Kineococcus endophyticus: one gene and its partner. The main gene of each other region encodes a partner of the protein of the gene in region 2 in a complex. Links are inferred from orthologs where the notes say so. Each region holds a gene or a part of one and is shown on either strand. Other genes may lie near its edges.

Evidence for each region.
Region 1: the proteins of rpsG (region 2) and tig are in contact, whole or in part, in a crystal structure (PDB 3GTY), measured with the Thermotoga maritima proteins. The link is inferred for Kineococcus endophyticus from one-to-one orthologs. Residues at the interface, in WP_004081843.1 of Thermotoga maritima: Lys34, Lys52, Lys55, Glu59, Arg62, Gln63, Glu66, Asn67, Lys69, Val71, Arg95, Ala109, Lys110, Lys111, Gly112, Arg113, Pro114, Glu117, Glu121, Ile124, Ala125, Tyr127, Asn128, Asn129, Thr130, Gly131, Lys135, Asp139, Arg142, Met143; in WP_004081061.1 of Thermotoga maritima: Glu122, Val124, Val129, Leu130, Tyr133, Glu188, Gly259, Ile262, Tyr263, Glu266, Ser270, Glu273, Gln274, Glu277, Arg308, Gln311, Ile312, Ser315, Tyr316, Glu325, Arg329, Arg336, Leu363, Phe366, Trp367, Arg373, Leu377, Arg381, Leu384, Glu387.

Annotation. Positions count from the first base shown.
Region 1 is NZ_JBFNQN010000019.1:17,830-26,287, forward strand. The notes cover bases 5,565-8,458. They hold tig (trigger factor), read right to left. Parts: upstream 7,779-8,458; coding sequence 6,351-7,778; downstream 5,565-6,350. Other genes in these bases: AB1207_RS22615 (ClpP family protease), read right to left, coding at 5,565-6,174; AB1207_RS22635 (glycerate kinase), read left to right, coding at 8,252-8,458. In the rest of the region: AB1207_RS22595 (MFS transporter), read left to right, coding at 1-2,321; AB1207_RS22600 (YceI family protein), read left to right, coding at 2,381-3,178; ATP-dependent Clp protease ATP-binding subunit ClpX, read right to left, coding at 3,314-4,615; AB1207_RS22610 (ATP-dependent Clp protease proteolytic subunit), read right to left, coding at 4,830-5,492; more of AB1207_RS22615, read right to left, coding at 5,536-5,564. UniProt on the Bacillus subtilis protein: Involved in protein export. Acts as a chaperone by maintaining the newly synthesized protein in an open conformation. Functions as a peptidyl-prolyl cis-trans isomerase.
Region 2 is NZ_JBFNQN010000003.1:283,711-289,520, reverse strand. Bases 3,121-5,810 are described here. They hold rpsG (30S ribosomal protein S7), read right to left. Parts: upstream 4,856-5,810; coding sequence 4,385-4,855; downstream 3,121-4,384. Other genes in these bases: AB1207_RS05545 (DNA-directed RNA polymerase subunit beta'), read right to left, coding at 5,520-5,810; rpsL (30S ribosomal protein S12), read right to left, coding at 4,857-5,231; fusA (elongation factor G), read right to left, coding at 3,121-4,322. Outside these bases: rplC (50S ribosomal protein L3), read right to left, coding at 1-93; rpsJ (30S ribosomal protein S10), read right to left, coding at 107-415; tuf (elongation factor Tu), read right to left, coding at 871-2,064; more of fusA, read right to left, coding at 2,220-3,120.

The DNA of each region.
Region 1 (8,458 bases), on a different replicon or contig from region 2:
AGCTGCTCGTCCAGATCGCCCTCGTCATCTTCGTCGTCGCCTCGGCCATCGCCGGGCTGTCGACGAGCATGGGCATGCTCATCACGCTGCGCGTGTTCCAGGGCCTCGGCGGCGGCGGTCTGCTCGCGCTGGCGCAGGTCATCCTGGCCTCGATGGTGAGCCCCCGGGAGCGCGGCCGGTACTCCGGCTACCTCGGCGCCACCTTCGCCCTGGCGACCGTCGGCGGCCCGCTCATCGGCGGGGTGCTCACCGAGCACCTGTCGTGGCACTGGTGCTTCTACGTCGGGATCCCGTTCGCGGTCATCGCGTTCATCGTCCTGCAGACCCGCCTGAAGCTGCCCGAGCAGCCCAAGCGCGCGGTCTCCATCGACTACCTCGGCGCGACCCTGCTGGCCGCCGGCATCTCCGCCCTGCTGATCTGGGTCTCCCTGGCCGGCACGCAGTTCGACTGGGCCTCGTGGTGGACCGTCGGCCTCGTCGCGGCCGGTGTCGTCCTGCTGGGCCTGGCCGTGCTCGCCGAGCACCGCGCCAAGGAGCCGATCGTCCCGCTGAAGTTCTTCCGCAACCCGACGATCGCGCTGTCGGCCGCGGCCAGCCTCTTCGTCGGTGTCGCCATGTTCGGCGCCACCATCTTCCTCAGCCAGTACTTCCAGCTCGCCCGCGGCGAGTCCCCGACCATGGCCGGCGTCATGACCATCCCGATGATCGTCGGGCTGTTCCTCGCCTCCACCGTCGCCGGGCAGTTCATCACCCGCACCGGCCGCTGGAAGGGCTGGCTCGTCACCGGCGGTGTGCTGCTGACCGCGGGCCTCGGCCTCATGGGCACCATCGAGTACGACACGAACTACTGGGTCGTCGCCCCGTTCATGGCCCTCATCGGCCTGGGCGTCGGCATGATGATGCAGAACCTCGTCCTGGCCGTGCAGAACGTCGCGGACCCGCGCGACCTCGGCTCGGCCAGCTCCTTCGTCGCCTTCGCCCGCAGCCTCGGTGGGGCCATCGGGGTCTCCGCGCTCGGTGCCGTCCTCGGCCACCGGGTCACCGACCACCTCGAGAGCGGCCTGCGCGCCGCCCGCATCGACCCGGGCCAGGCCCTGTCCTCGATGGGCTCCTCGACCGGCGTGCCGGACCTGGGCGCCATCCCCGAGCCCGTGCGCTCCATCGTGCAGTCGGCGTACGGCTCCTCCATCGCGGACGTCTTCCTCATCGCCGCCCCGTTCGCGCTCGTCGCGTTCCTCATCACGCTGTTCTTCAAGGAGCGCGCGCTGCGCACCGGCGACGAGACCTCGCAGACCCCCGAGGCCACGCAGACGCCGGACGCCACGACCCGCACCGCGGCCACGGCCGTCACGGCCACGACGGGCCAGGAGGGCGTCGGCAGTGCGAGGATCGGCACCGCGACGGTGAACGGCCACCCGCACCCCGACCGGGAGGAGATCCCCAGCGTGCCCGCCCAGCCCTCGCGCACCGACGCCGGTCTCACCGTGTCCGGCACGGTCCGCCACCACGACCGCCGGCCGCTGCCGGGTGCCGTCGTGACCCTCGCCGACCAGTCCGGTCAGCAGGTCGCCCGCACCAGCACCCGCGAGGACGGCGGGTACACGCTCGAGCTGCCCACCGGCGGCACGTACCTGCTCATCGTCGCCGCGGCCCACGTGGCCCCCTCCGCCACGCTCGTCGGCGTCGGGGACAGCTCGGTCACCCGCGACGTCGTCCTGTCCGGCCGCTCGGCCATCACCGGCCGCGTCCTGACCCACGCGCTGCCCGACGACTTCGGCGCGGGCCACGACGGCCGCACGACGGGCGTCCACGGGGCCCTGGTGACCCTGACGGACGTCACCGGCGAGGTCGTCGGCTCCACCCGCAGCGACGACGGCGGCGGCTACTCCTTCGACCAGCTCATGGGCGGCACCTACGTGCTGACCGCGCAGAGCGAGTCGCACCGGCCGCTGGCCCGCAGCATCGAGGTCCCCGACTCCGGGGCCCTGGCCTGCGACCTCGTCCTCACCGGCGGGGGCCGCCTCACCGGCACCGTCGTCGCCGCCAGCGACGGCCGCGTCCTGCGCGAGGCGACCGTCACGCTCGTGGACGCCGACGGCGAGGTCGTCGGGTCGGTCGTCACGAGCGCCGACGGCAGCTACTCCTTCGAGGACCTCGCCGGCGGCCACTACACGCTGACCGCCGCCGGGTACGCCCCCGTCGCCACGTCCGTCGACGTCGAGGAGGACACCGTGTCCGCCGCCCAGATCACGCTCGGCGCCCGCGACGCCGGCGCCACGCTGGACCTGACCCGGTTCGAGTCCCGCTCGGAGCAGCGGTGAGCCCGGACCCGGCGGCGCCCTCGCACCTCGCCGGCGGCCCGGCCGGCACCACCTCCGGGGTGACCGGGGAGGGGCGGGTCCTCGACCGCGAGGGCTGGCCCGTCACGGGGGCGTCGGTGACGCTCCTGGGGGCCGACGGCTCCCAGGTCGCCCGCGCCGTCACCGGCCGCGACGGCGGCTTCGCCCTCCTCGGGGTGCCCGCGGGGGCGGCGACCATGCTCGTCGCCGCCGCGGCCCACGAACCACGGGCCACGAGCGTCGTCGTCCCCGGCGGGGGCGCCTGGCGCATCGGCGAGGTCCGGCTGCGGCGCCAGGGCGGCAGCGACGTGCCGCCGCCCGGCGTGTGGGCCATCGACGTCACGCACTCCTCGATCTCCGCCCGGGCCCACCACCTCGGCCTGGCCGCGGTGAACGGCCGGTTCACGGGCTTCACGGGAGTCATCACGGTCCCCGAGGACGTGACGCGGGCCAGCGTGCAGGTCGAGATCGACGCGACGACGATCGACACCGGCAACGCCGTGCGCGACGAGCACCTGCGGTCGGCGGACTTCCTCGACACCGACCGCTACCCCACCCTGACCTTCTCGGCCACGGGGGTGCAGCGCGGTGCCGACGGGTGGGTCCTGTCCGGCGACCTCACGCTGCTGGCCACGACCCGGCCCGTCCAGCTGCAGCTGTCCTACGCAGGCTCCGGCCCGGATCCGTGGGGCGGCACCCGCGCCGCGTTCTCCGCGACGGCCGAGCTGCACCGCGACGACTTCAAGATGAACTGGAACCAGGCCGTCGGGATCGGCGTGGCCGTCTTCGGCACGACGCTGAAGGTCCAGATCGACGTCGAGGCCGTCCTGCAGCAGTAGGACTCCCACCCCGATACGCGAGAGCCCCGCACCCTCCGGTGCGGGGCTCTCGTGCGTCCGGGCTGCGGGGTAGGGGCGGAACGCGGAGGAGCCCCGCACCGGGTCGGTGCGGGGCTCCTCGTCGTGCGGGGTGGGTCAGGCCGACTTGTCGCGGCGCTCGCGCGGCGGCTTGCGGGCGGTGGCCTCCCGCGGCACCAGCGTCGGGTTGACGTTCTTCAGGACGACCTCGCGCGTCACCACGACGCGGGCGATGTCGTCACGGCTGGGCACGTCGAACATCACCGGGAGGAGGACCTCCTCGATGATCGCGCGTAGACCGCGGGCGCCCGTGCCGCGCAGGATGGCCTGGTCGGCCACGGCTTCGAGCGCGTCATCGGTGAACTCCAGCTCCACGCCGTCCAGCTCGAACATCCGCTGGTACTGCTTGGCCAGGGCGTTGCGGGGCTGGGTGAGGATCTGGACCAGCGCGTCGCGGTCGAGGTTCTCGACGCTCGTGATGACCGGGAGACGGCCGATGAACTCGGGGATGAGCCCGAACTTCATGAGGTCCTCGGGCATGACGTCCGCGAAGGACGGCTCGGTCTTCTTCTCCGTCGTGGAACGCAGCTGGGCGCCGAAGCCCAGGCCCTGCTTGCCGGAGCGGGACTCGATGATGCGGTCCAGGCCCGCGAAGGCCCCGCCCACGATGAACAGGACGTTCGTCGTGTCGATCTGGATGAACTCCTGGTGCGGGTGCTTGCGCCCGCCCTGCGGGGGCACCGACGCCGTCGTGCCCTCGAGGATCTTCAGCAGGGCCTGCTGGACGCCCTCGCCCGAGACGTCCCGCGTGATCGACGGGTTCTCGGACTTGCGGGCGATCTTGTCGACCTCGTCGATGTAGATGATGCCCGTCTCGGCCTTCTTGACGTCGTAGTCGGCGGCCTGGATGAGCTTGAGGAGGATGTTCTCGACGTCCTCGCCGACGTAGCCGGCCTCGGTCAGGGCCGTCGCGTCCGCGATCGCGAAGGGCACGTTGAGCATCTTGGCCAGCGTCTGGGCCAGGTACGTCTTCCCGCAGCCGGTCGGGCCGATGAGCAGGATGTTGGACTTGGAGATCTCGACGGCGTCCTCGCCGCGCGCCTTCCCGCTGCCGGCGGCCTCGCCGACCTGGATGCGCTTGTAGTGGTTGTAGACGGCCACCGCGAGCGACTTCTTCGCCGAGGACTGGCCGATCACGTACTGGTCGAGGAAGTCGAAGATCTCCTTCGGCTTCGGCAGCTCCACCAGGCCCAGGTCGTTGGCCTCGGCGAGCTCCTCCTCGATGATCTCGTTGCAGAGGTCGATGCACTCGTCGCAGATGTAGACACCTGGGCCCGCGATGAGCTTCTTGACCTGCTTCTGGCTCTTGCCGCAGAACGAGCACTTCAGCAGATCGCCACCGTCACCGATGCGTGCCACCGACGAATCCTCTCCTCGACGTGCGGGGTGTCCCGACGACCGGCACTCAGGTCCGGTCGTCCGGGACCGTGCGTCCCGCCGGTTGGACCCACGCTACCTGCCGGGTCCGACTCGCCCGACTCATTAGACGCCCCCGGGGGACACGGTGCCAGACCGGCCCCCCGGAAGCTCGCCATCTCGTCACTCGCTGCTGCAGGTGAGTGACGCTTCGTGCTCACAGCGAGGGAGCGGACGCCTTCCGGCTCTCCAGGACCTCGTCGATGAGGCCGTACTCGACGGCCTCCTTGGCGGTGAGGAACTTGTCGCGCTCGATGTCCTCGCGGACCTGGTCGGCCGTCCGGTTCGAGTGGAAGGCGAGCGTGCTCTCCAGCCAGGAGCGCATCCGCAGGATCTCGTTGGCCTGGATCTCCAGGTCGGAGGCCTGCCCGTAGTCGCCGCCGGCCATGGCCGGCTGGTGGATGAGGATGCGGGAGTTGGGGAGGGCGAAGCGCTTGCCCGGGGCCCCGGCGGCCAGCAGGACGGCGGCGGCCGAGGCCGCCTGGCCCATGCAGTACGTCTGGATGTCCGGGCGGATGTACATCATCGTGTCGTAGATCGCCGTGAGGGCCGTGAAGGACCCGCCCGGGGAGTTGATGTACATGATGATGTCGCGCTCGGTGTCCTGGGACTCCAGGACGATGAGCTGGGCGATGATGTCGTCGGCCGAGGCGTCGTCCACCTGCACGCCGAGGAAGATGATGCGGTCCTCGAAGAGCTTGGTGTACGGGTCCGACCGCTTCATGCCGTAGGACGTGCGCTCCTCGAACTGCGGGAGCACGTAGCGCGCGGACTGGTCGTAGGCCGGGTTGAGCCGGGCCTGCGGGTTGTGCGGGTTCATCGGGCGGTCTCCCCTCGAGGCGGTGAACGGCGGGCGGAACAGCTCAGGCACCGGTGCCGCCCCCGCCCTCGACCTCGCTGGTGTGGCCCACGACGTGGTCGATGAGGCCGTACTCCTTGGCCTCCTGCGCCGAGAACCAGCGGTCGCGGTCGGAGTCGCGGGTGATGGTCTCGAACGTCTGGCCCGAGTGCTGCGCGATGAGCTCGGCCATCTGCTTCTTGGTGGCGATGATCTGCTCGGCCAGGATCTTGATGTCCGAGGCCGAACCGCCCAGGCCGCCCAGCGGCTGGTGCATCATGATCTTCGCGTGCGGCAGCGCCGAGCGCTTGCCCGCGGCCCCCGCGCAGAGCAGGAACTGCCCCATCGAGGCCGCCATGCCGGTGGCGATGGTCGCCACGTCGGGCTTGATGTACTGCATGGTGTCGTAGATCGACATGCCCGCGGACACCGAGCCGCCGGGCGAGTTGATGTACATGAAGATGTCCGCGTCCGGGTCCTCCGCGGCCAGCAGCAGCAGCTGCGCGCAGATGGCGTTGGCCATGTCGTCCCGGACCTCGGTCCCGAGCCAGATGATCCGCTGCTGCAGCAGCCGCTGGTAGACGTTGTCGTCCAGGCCCATGCCCGGCTGACCCGTGCGGGCCTGCGGCGTCACCAGTCCCGGTGCGCTCAAGATCTCGCTCACGCTGTTCCCTGGCCCTCTCCTGGCGTCGACCACCCACCCCGGACGTGTCCGGGAGGGTCCGGCGGATGCTCCGCCGATCTCGATCGACCCTAACGCGCAGGTCCCGACGACCATGTCGGGACCGGGGCCTTTTCGCTGTGGGCGCACCGTCACCGGTGCGCCCACAGCGACGGGGATCAGCTCTTGTCCGACTCCTGCGCGGCGTCGGAGGACGCGACCTGCTCGGCCGCGGCCTGCTCGTCCTCACCGGTCGGGTCGACGGTCTCGCCGGCCTCGGTGGCGGGGCTCTCGACGGCCTCGTCCCCCGACGCCCCGGTCGCCTCGTCCTCGTCCTCGCCGCCGACGAGCTCCTCGAGGTCGACGGTGTTGCCCGAGGCGTCCGTCACGGTGGCCTTCTCCATGGCGACCGCGAGCGCCTTGCGGCGGCGGACCTCGGAGACCATGGACGGCACCTGGCCGGCACCGTCGACCATCTGCACGAACTGGTTGGGGTCCATCCCGTACTGCTGGGCCTGACCGACGAGGTACTCGATCAGCTCGCCCTGCTCGACACCGATCTCCTCGCGCTCGGCGAGCGCGTCGAGCAGGAGCTGGCTGCGGATGGCCTGCTCGGTGGACTCGGTGATCTCGGCGCGGTGCTCGGCGTCCTCGAGACGGCTCTCGCGCTCGAGGTGGGCGTGGATCTCGGCCTCGACGAGGGAGGCCGGGACCGGCACGTCGACGATCTCGAGGAGCTTCTCGAGGACCTTGTCGCGCGCCTGCAGGCCCTGCTCGAACTTCTTGGACTGCTCGACCTGCTGGAGCAGGTCGGCCTTGAGCTCCTCAAGGGTGTCGAACTCGCTCGCCAGCTGGGCGAAGTCGTCGTCGGCCTCGGGCAGCACGCGCTCCTTCACCGACTGCACGGTGACGGTGATGCTGGCGTCCTCGCCCTTGCGGTCGCCGCCGGCCAGCGGGGCCGTGAAGGTCGTGGTGCCCTCGGCGGCGACGCCCGTGAGCGCCTCGTCGAGGCCGTCGATCATGTTGCCCTGGCCGATGCGGTAGCTGATTCCCTTGGCGCTCTCGATCTCCTCGCCGTCGATCTCGGCGAGGAGGTCGATGGAGACGAAGTCGCCGTCCGCGGCGGCGCGGTCGACGCCGGTGAGGGTGCCGAAGCGCTCGCGCAGGGCGGTCAGACGGGTCTCGACCTCCTCCTCGGGGACCTGCAGGTCGTCGACCGTGACCTCGATGGTCGACAGGTCGGGCAGCTCCAGGGTCGGGCGGACGTCCACCTCGACGGAGAACTTCAGGTCGCCGCCCGTGGCGGGGTCGGGCGCCTGGGAGACGTCGACGGTGGGCTGGCCCAGGGGCAGGAAGTCCGAGGCCTCGACGGCCTGCTGGTAGAACTTCGGCAGCGCGTCGTTGACGGCCTCCTCGAGCACGACGGCCCGACCGAAGCGCTGGTCGATGACGCGCGCGGGGACCTTGCCCTTGCGGAAGCCCGGCACCTGCACCTGACCCGCGATCGACTTGTACGCCTTGTCGAGACTGGGCTTCAGCTCGTCGTAGCCGACCTCGACGGTGAACTTCACCCGGGTCGCGTTGAGGGTCTCGACGTCGCTCTTCACAGCAGGGGTCTCCTGGGGTCTCTCCGCGCACGGCGGAGGTCGTGGTCAGGCGTGCGGCACGCCGGGGCAGCCCCGACGCACCGCGAAAGCGTAGCCGTCCGCGACGGGGCCCATCACTGCGCGACCGTCCGCACTGCGGACGGACGCGTGTCCGTCGGGGTACCCGGATTCGAACCGGGGGCCTTCCGCTCCCAAAGCGGACGCGCTACCAAGCTGCGCCACACCCCGCGCACCACCGCACGGGCGGCACAGGCAGCAGGCTACCGCTCACGACCCGCTACGCTGTTCCCCGAGGCGCCCCGCAGGGCGTCTCGAGCACGTGTTCACATGCGGGCGTAGCTCAATGGTAGAGCCCTAGTCTTCCAAACTAGCTACGCGGGTTCGATTCCCGTCGCCCGCTCCACACCGCAGCGGCCGTGTCCCCCGGAGGCGGCCGCTGCGTCGTCTCCGGGCCCGTCGGTAGGGTCGCCGCCATGCCGCTGCCCGAGAAGACGGCCTTCCACGTGGTCGTGGCGCCCGACAAGTTCAAGGGGTCGCTGACGGCGACCGAGGTCGCGCACACGATCGCCGAGCACTTCCGCGAGAGCTTCCTCAGCGCCCTGTCGGCGGGAGCGCGGGACCGCGGGTTCGACACGACCGGCTGGGGCGTGGTGTCCACCGAACTGCCCGTCGCCGACGGC
Region 2 (5,810 bases):
GACGGTCACCGGGACGACGCGGTTGTCCGCGTCCCACAGCTGCGTCATGCCGAGCTTGGTGCCGAGCACCCCTCGCACTTGCCTGTCGCTCATCGTGTGCAGTCCCTCAGAGCTTGATCTCGATGTCGACCCCGGCCGGCAGGTCGAGCCGCATGAGCGAGTCGACGGTCTTCGGCGTCGGGTCGATGATGTCGATGAGACGCTTGTGCGTCCGCATCTCGAAGTGCTCGCGGCTGTCCTTGTACTTGTGCGGCGAGCGGATGACGCAGTAGACGTTCTTCTCGGTCGGCAGCGGCACGGGCCCTGCGACCGAAGCACCAGTGCGGGTCACCGTGTCGACGATCTTGCGCGCCGAGCTGTCGATGACCTCGTGGTCGTAGGCCTTGAGCCTGATGCGGATCTTCTGTCCCGCCATGGCGTCGTCTGACTCTCTCTCTTCGTACCGCTACTGACTCGCGCGCGGCGCGGAACCCCGTGTGGTGGAGCTCCGACCCCCGAGGTCGGGCGTGTCGCGCTCTCGCACGTTCTGCACCCTCGCCCGGTTGCCCGGTGTGGTCCTGTCGTCCTGTTCAGGTTGCCCTGGAGGTCCAGGTGAACCGTTCGCCGCCCGTCCGAGACGTTCGACGTTCGCGGTTGCCGGCCGGTGGTCTGGCCCGGTCCCCGGATCGGGTGGAATCGTGATCCAGGCGCGGTCCAGCGGCGCAGCAACCCCGACAGTCTGCCAGACGGAGGCGGCCCTTGGCGAATCGAGCAGCGGTGTACCGGTGCTGGGCGGTCTCGCCCACGACGAAGGGGCGGGTCCAGGTGGACCCGCCCCTTCGCGTGGCGAGCGGTCCGCCGCGGAGGATCACTCCCCCGCGGCGGCGCGACTCACTTGAGGATCTTCGTGACCCGACCGGCGCCGACGGTGCGGCCACCCTCACGGATCGCGAACTTGAGGCCCTCTTCCATCGCGATGGGCTGGATGAGGTCGACCTTCATCTCGGTGTTGTCACCGGGCATGACCATCTCGGTGCCCTCGGGCAGCGAGACGACGCCGGTGACGTCGGTCGTCCGGAAGTAGAACTGCGGACGGTAGTTGTTGTAGAAGGGCGTGTGACGGCCACCCTCGTCCTTGGACAGGATGTAGGCCTGGCCCTCGAACTCCGTGTGCGGGGTGATCGAGTTCGGCTTGGTCACGACCTGGCCGCGCTCGACGTCGTCACGCTTGAGACCACGCAGCAGCAGGGCGGCGTTGTCGCCGGCCTGGCCGGTGTCCAGCATCTTGTTGAACATCTCGATGCTGGTGACGGTGGTCTTCGAGGAGGTCGGCTTGATGCCGACGATCTCGACTTCCTGGTTGACGTTCAGGACGCCACGCTCGATGCGGCCGGTCACGACGGTGCCGCGGCCGGTGATCGTGAAGACGTCCTCGATCGGCATGAGGAAGGGCTGGTCGACGGCGCGCTCGGGCTCGGGGATCGCGGTGTCGACCGCGTCCATGAGCTCCATGAGCTTGTCGCCCCACTCGGCGTCGCCCTCGAGGGCCTTGAGCGCCGAGACGCGGACCACGGGGACGTCGTCGCCCGGGAACTCGTACGACGAGAGGAGCTCGCGCACCTCCATCTCGACGAGCTCGAGGAGCTCCTCGTCCTCGACCATGTCGGCCTTGTTCAGCGCGACGACGATGTAGGGGACGCCGACCTGGCGGGCCAGGATGACGTGCTCCTTCGTCTGCGGCATCGGGCCGTCGGTGGCCGCGACCACGAGGATGGCGCCGTCCATCTGCGCCGCACCCGTGATCATGTTCTTGATGTAGTCCGCGTGGCCCGGGCAGTCGACGTGGGCGTAGTGACGCGCCTCGGTCTGGTACTCGACGTGCGCGATCGAGATCGTGATCCCGCGCTGACGCTCTTCGGGGGCCTTGTCGATCTGGTCGAACGCCGAAGCCTTGTTGAGCTCCGGGAACTTGTCGTGCAGCACGCGGGTGATCGCCGCGGTCAACGTCGTCTTCCCGTGGTCGATGTGACCGATCGTGCCGATGTTGACGTGCGGCTTGGTCCGCTCGAACTTCGCCTTCGCCACTGGGGGTCCTCCTCGGACTGTCGTTTCTTCCCGACCCGGTTCAACGGGTGGGTGGGTGACCTGGCTGGTCACTGGCCCACGCGGTGTGGTCCAGGGGTCTTGCCACGGTGGAGCGGCCCGGTGTGGGCCGCTCCCCCGTGTGTGTCAGGAGCGGGTCACTCCCCGCGGACCTTCTTCACGATTTCGTCCGCCACGTTCCGCGGAACCTCAGCGTAGTTGGAGAACTGCATCGAGTAGACCGCGCGGCCCTGGGTCTTGGACCGGAGGTCCCCGACGTAGCCGAACATCTCCGACAGCGGGACGGCGGCCTTGACGAGCTTGGCCCCGCTCACGTCCTCCATGGACTCGATCTGCCCACGGCGGGCGTTCAGGTCGCCGATGACTTCGCCCATGTAGTCGGCGGGCGTCCGCACCTCGACGGCCATGACCGGCTCGAGCAGCACGGGCTGCGCCTTGCGGACAGCCTCGCGCAGGACCATCTTCCCGGCGATCTTGAACGCCATCTCCGAGGAGTCGACGTCGTGCGCCGCACCGTCGATGAGGGACGCCTTGATGCCGACGAGGGGGTAGCCGGCGACGACACCCTCCTGCATGGCCTCCTGGATCCCGTTGTCCACCGAGGGGATGTACTCGCGCGGCACGCGACCACCGGTGACGGCGTTCACGAACTCGTAGAACGTGCCGTCGGTGGTGTCCAGGGGCTCGATCGAGACCTGGACCTTCGCGTACTGGCCGGAGCCACCGGTCTGCTTCTTGTGCACGTAGTCCTCCTTGAGGACTGCGCGACGGATGGTCTCGCGGTAGGCGACCTGCGGCTTGCCGACGTTGGCCTCGACCTTGTACTCGCGGCGCATGCGGTCCACGAGGATGTCCAGGTGGAGCTCGCCCATCCCCTTGATGATGGTCTGGCCGGTCTCCTGGTCCAGTTCGACCTGGAAGGTCGGGTCCTCCTCGGCCAGGCGCTGGATCGCGGTGCCCAGCTTCTCCTGGTCGCCCTTCGTCTTCGGCTCGATGGCGACCGAGATGACGGGCTCGGGGAAGGTCATCGACTCGAGGACGACCTGCTGCGCCGGGTCGGACAGCGTGTCGCCCGTCGTCGTCTCCTTGAGGCCGATCATCGCGTAGATGTGGCCCGCGCGAGCCTCGTCGACCGGGTTCTCCTTGTTGGAGTGCATCTGGAAGAGCTTCCCGATGCGCTCCTTCTTGCCCTTGGTCGAGTTCACGACCTGCGAGCCGGCGGAGACCACGCCCGAGTAGACGCGCACGTAGGTGAGCTTGCCGAAGAACGGGTGCGCCGCGACCTTGAACGCCAGGGCCGAGAACGGCTCGGACGAGTCCGGCTTGCGGATGATCTCGACCGACTCGTCGCCGACCTTGTGGCCGATCATCGGCTTCACGTCGAGCGGCGAGGGCAGGTAGTCGAGCACCGCGTCGAGCATGGGCTGGACGCCCTTGTTCTTGAACGCGGAGCCGCAGAAGATCGGGTAGACCTCGCTGGAGATCGTCAGCTTGCGGACCGCAGCCTTGATCTCCTCGGGCGTGATGTCCTCGCCGCCGAGGTACTTCTCGAGGAGGGCCTCGTCCGTCTCGGCCACGCGCTCGAGGAGCTTGGTGCGGTACTCCTCGGCCTTCTCCTGCAGGTCGGCCGGGATCTCCTCCTTCTCGTACGCCTCGCCCTTGGCGGTGTCCCCGCGCCACGTGAGGGCGCGCATGTACACCAGGTCGATGACGCCGAGGAAGTCGCTCTCAGCACCGATGGGGAGCTGCATGACCAGCGGCTCCGCGCCCAGGCGGTCCACGATGGTGCCGACGGTGAAGTAGAAGTCCGCGCCGAGCTTGTCCATCTTGTTGACGAAGCAGATGCGCGGGACGTCGTACTTGTCTGCCTGCCGCCACACGGTCTCGGACTGGGGCTCGACACCCTCCTTGCCGTCGAAGACGGCGACGGCACCGTCGAGCACGCGCAGGGAGCGCTCGACCTCGACCGTGAAGTCGACGTGGCCCGGGGTGTCGATGATGTTGATCTGGGATCCCTCCCAGAAACAGGTGGTCGCAGCGGAGGTGATGGTGATCCCCCGCTCCTGCTCCTGCTCCATCCAGTCCATCGTGGCCGCGCCGTCGTGGACCTCGCCGATCTTGTAGTTGATCCCCGTGTAGAAGAGGATCCGCTCCGTCGTCGTGGTCTTGCCGGCGTCGATGTGCGCCATGATGCCGATGTTGCGGACCTTGGTCAGGTCCGTCAGCACGTCCTGTGCCACGGTTTACTGCCTCTTCCCTGGGATCGAGGGGGTGGAACGGCGAGCGCTGCTCACCGCCGGGGTCACCAGCGGTAGTGCGCGAAGGCCCGGTTCGACTCGGCCATCTTGTGCGTGTCCTCACGGCGCTTCACCGCGGCACCGAGGCCGTTCGAGGCGTCGAGGATCTCGTTGAGCAGACGCTCGGTCATCGTCTTCTCGCGGCGCTGCCGGGCGTAGCCGACGAGCCAGCGCAGGGCCAGCGTCGTGGAACGGCTCGGGCGCACCTCGATCGGCACCTGGTAGGTCGAGCCACCGACGCGGCGGGACTTGACCTCGATCGCGGGCTTGACGTTGTCGAGCGCGCGCTTCAGCACGACGACGGGGTCCCCACCGGTCTTGTCGCGAGCACCCTCGAGGGCGCCGTACACGATGGACTCGGCGACGGACTTCTTGCCGTCGAGGAGGATCTTGTTGACGAGCTGCGTCACCAGCGGGGACTGGTAGACGGGGTCCACCACGAGGGGACGCTTGGGTGCGGGGCCCTTGCGCGGCATGTCAGCTCTTCTCCTTCTTCGCGCCGTAGCGGCTGCGCGCCTGCTTGCGGTTCTTCACGCCCTGGGTGTCGAGCGACCCGCGGACGATCTTGTAGCGGACACCCGGCAGGTCCTTCACGCGGCCACCGCGCACCAGGACCATCGAGTGCTCCTGCAGGTTGTGACCCACGCCGGGGATGTAGGCCGTGACCTCGATGCCGCTGGTCAGCTTCACGCGAGCGACCTTGCGCAGCGCCGAGTTCGGCTTCTTCGGCGTCGTGGTGTACACACGCGTGCACACGCCACGGCGCTGCGGGCTGCCCTTGAGGGCGGGCGTCTTGGTCTTGACGACCTTGTCCTCCCGGCCCTTGCGGACCAGCTGCTGGATGGTGGGCACCCTGTCTCCGTCTGTCTCGATCTGGTGGTTCGGCTGTCCTGGGAACGCGCCGCCCGTCTTGGGCCGGCGCTCGACCCCCGCCGACCCACGAGGTCGGGCGTGTCGTTCGGTCGAGGTCCCGCAGGAGTGACGTCCTGTCACCTGGTCGCGGGCGCGCTCGTGTCAAGCGGACACGAGACTACCCGCGCTCTTGCTGAGTGGTCAAAACGGGCGCACGCCGGCGGCGACGGCCCGCGGAGGGGCCGCCCCCTCCCCCGCTGAGGGGGGAGGGAACGGCCCGGTCCGGCGTCAGCGGTAGTCGCTGCTGCCGTAGTCGAACTCCTCGAGCGGCACGGCCTGGCCCGAGCCCACGCCGAACTGGGCGTAGTCGACGTCGTCGTAGCCGGGCACCGAGTACATCTGCGCCTTGGCCTCCTCGGTCGGCTCCACCCGGATGTTGCGGTAGCGGGGAAGCCCCGTGCCGGCCGGGATGAGCTTGCCGATGATGACGTTCTCCTTGAGGCCGAGCAGCGGGTCGCTCTTGCCCTCCATGGCCGCGTTCGTCAGGACGCGGGTCGTCTCCTGGAAGGAGGCGGCGGA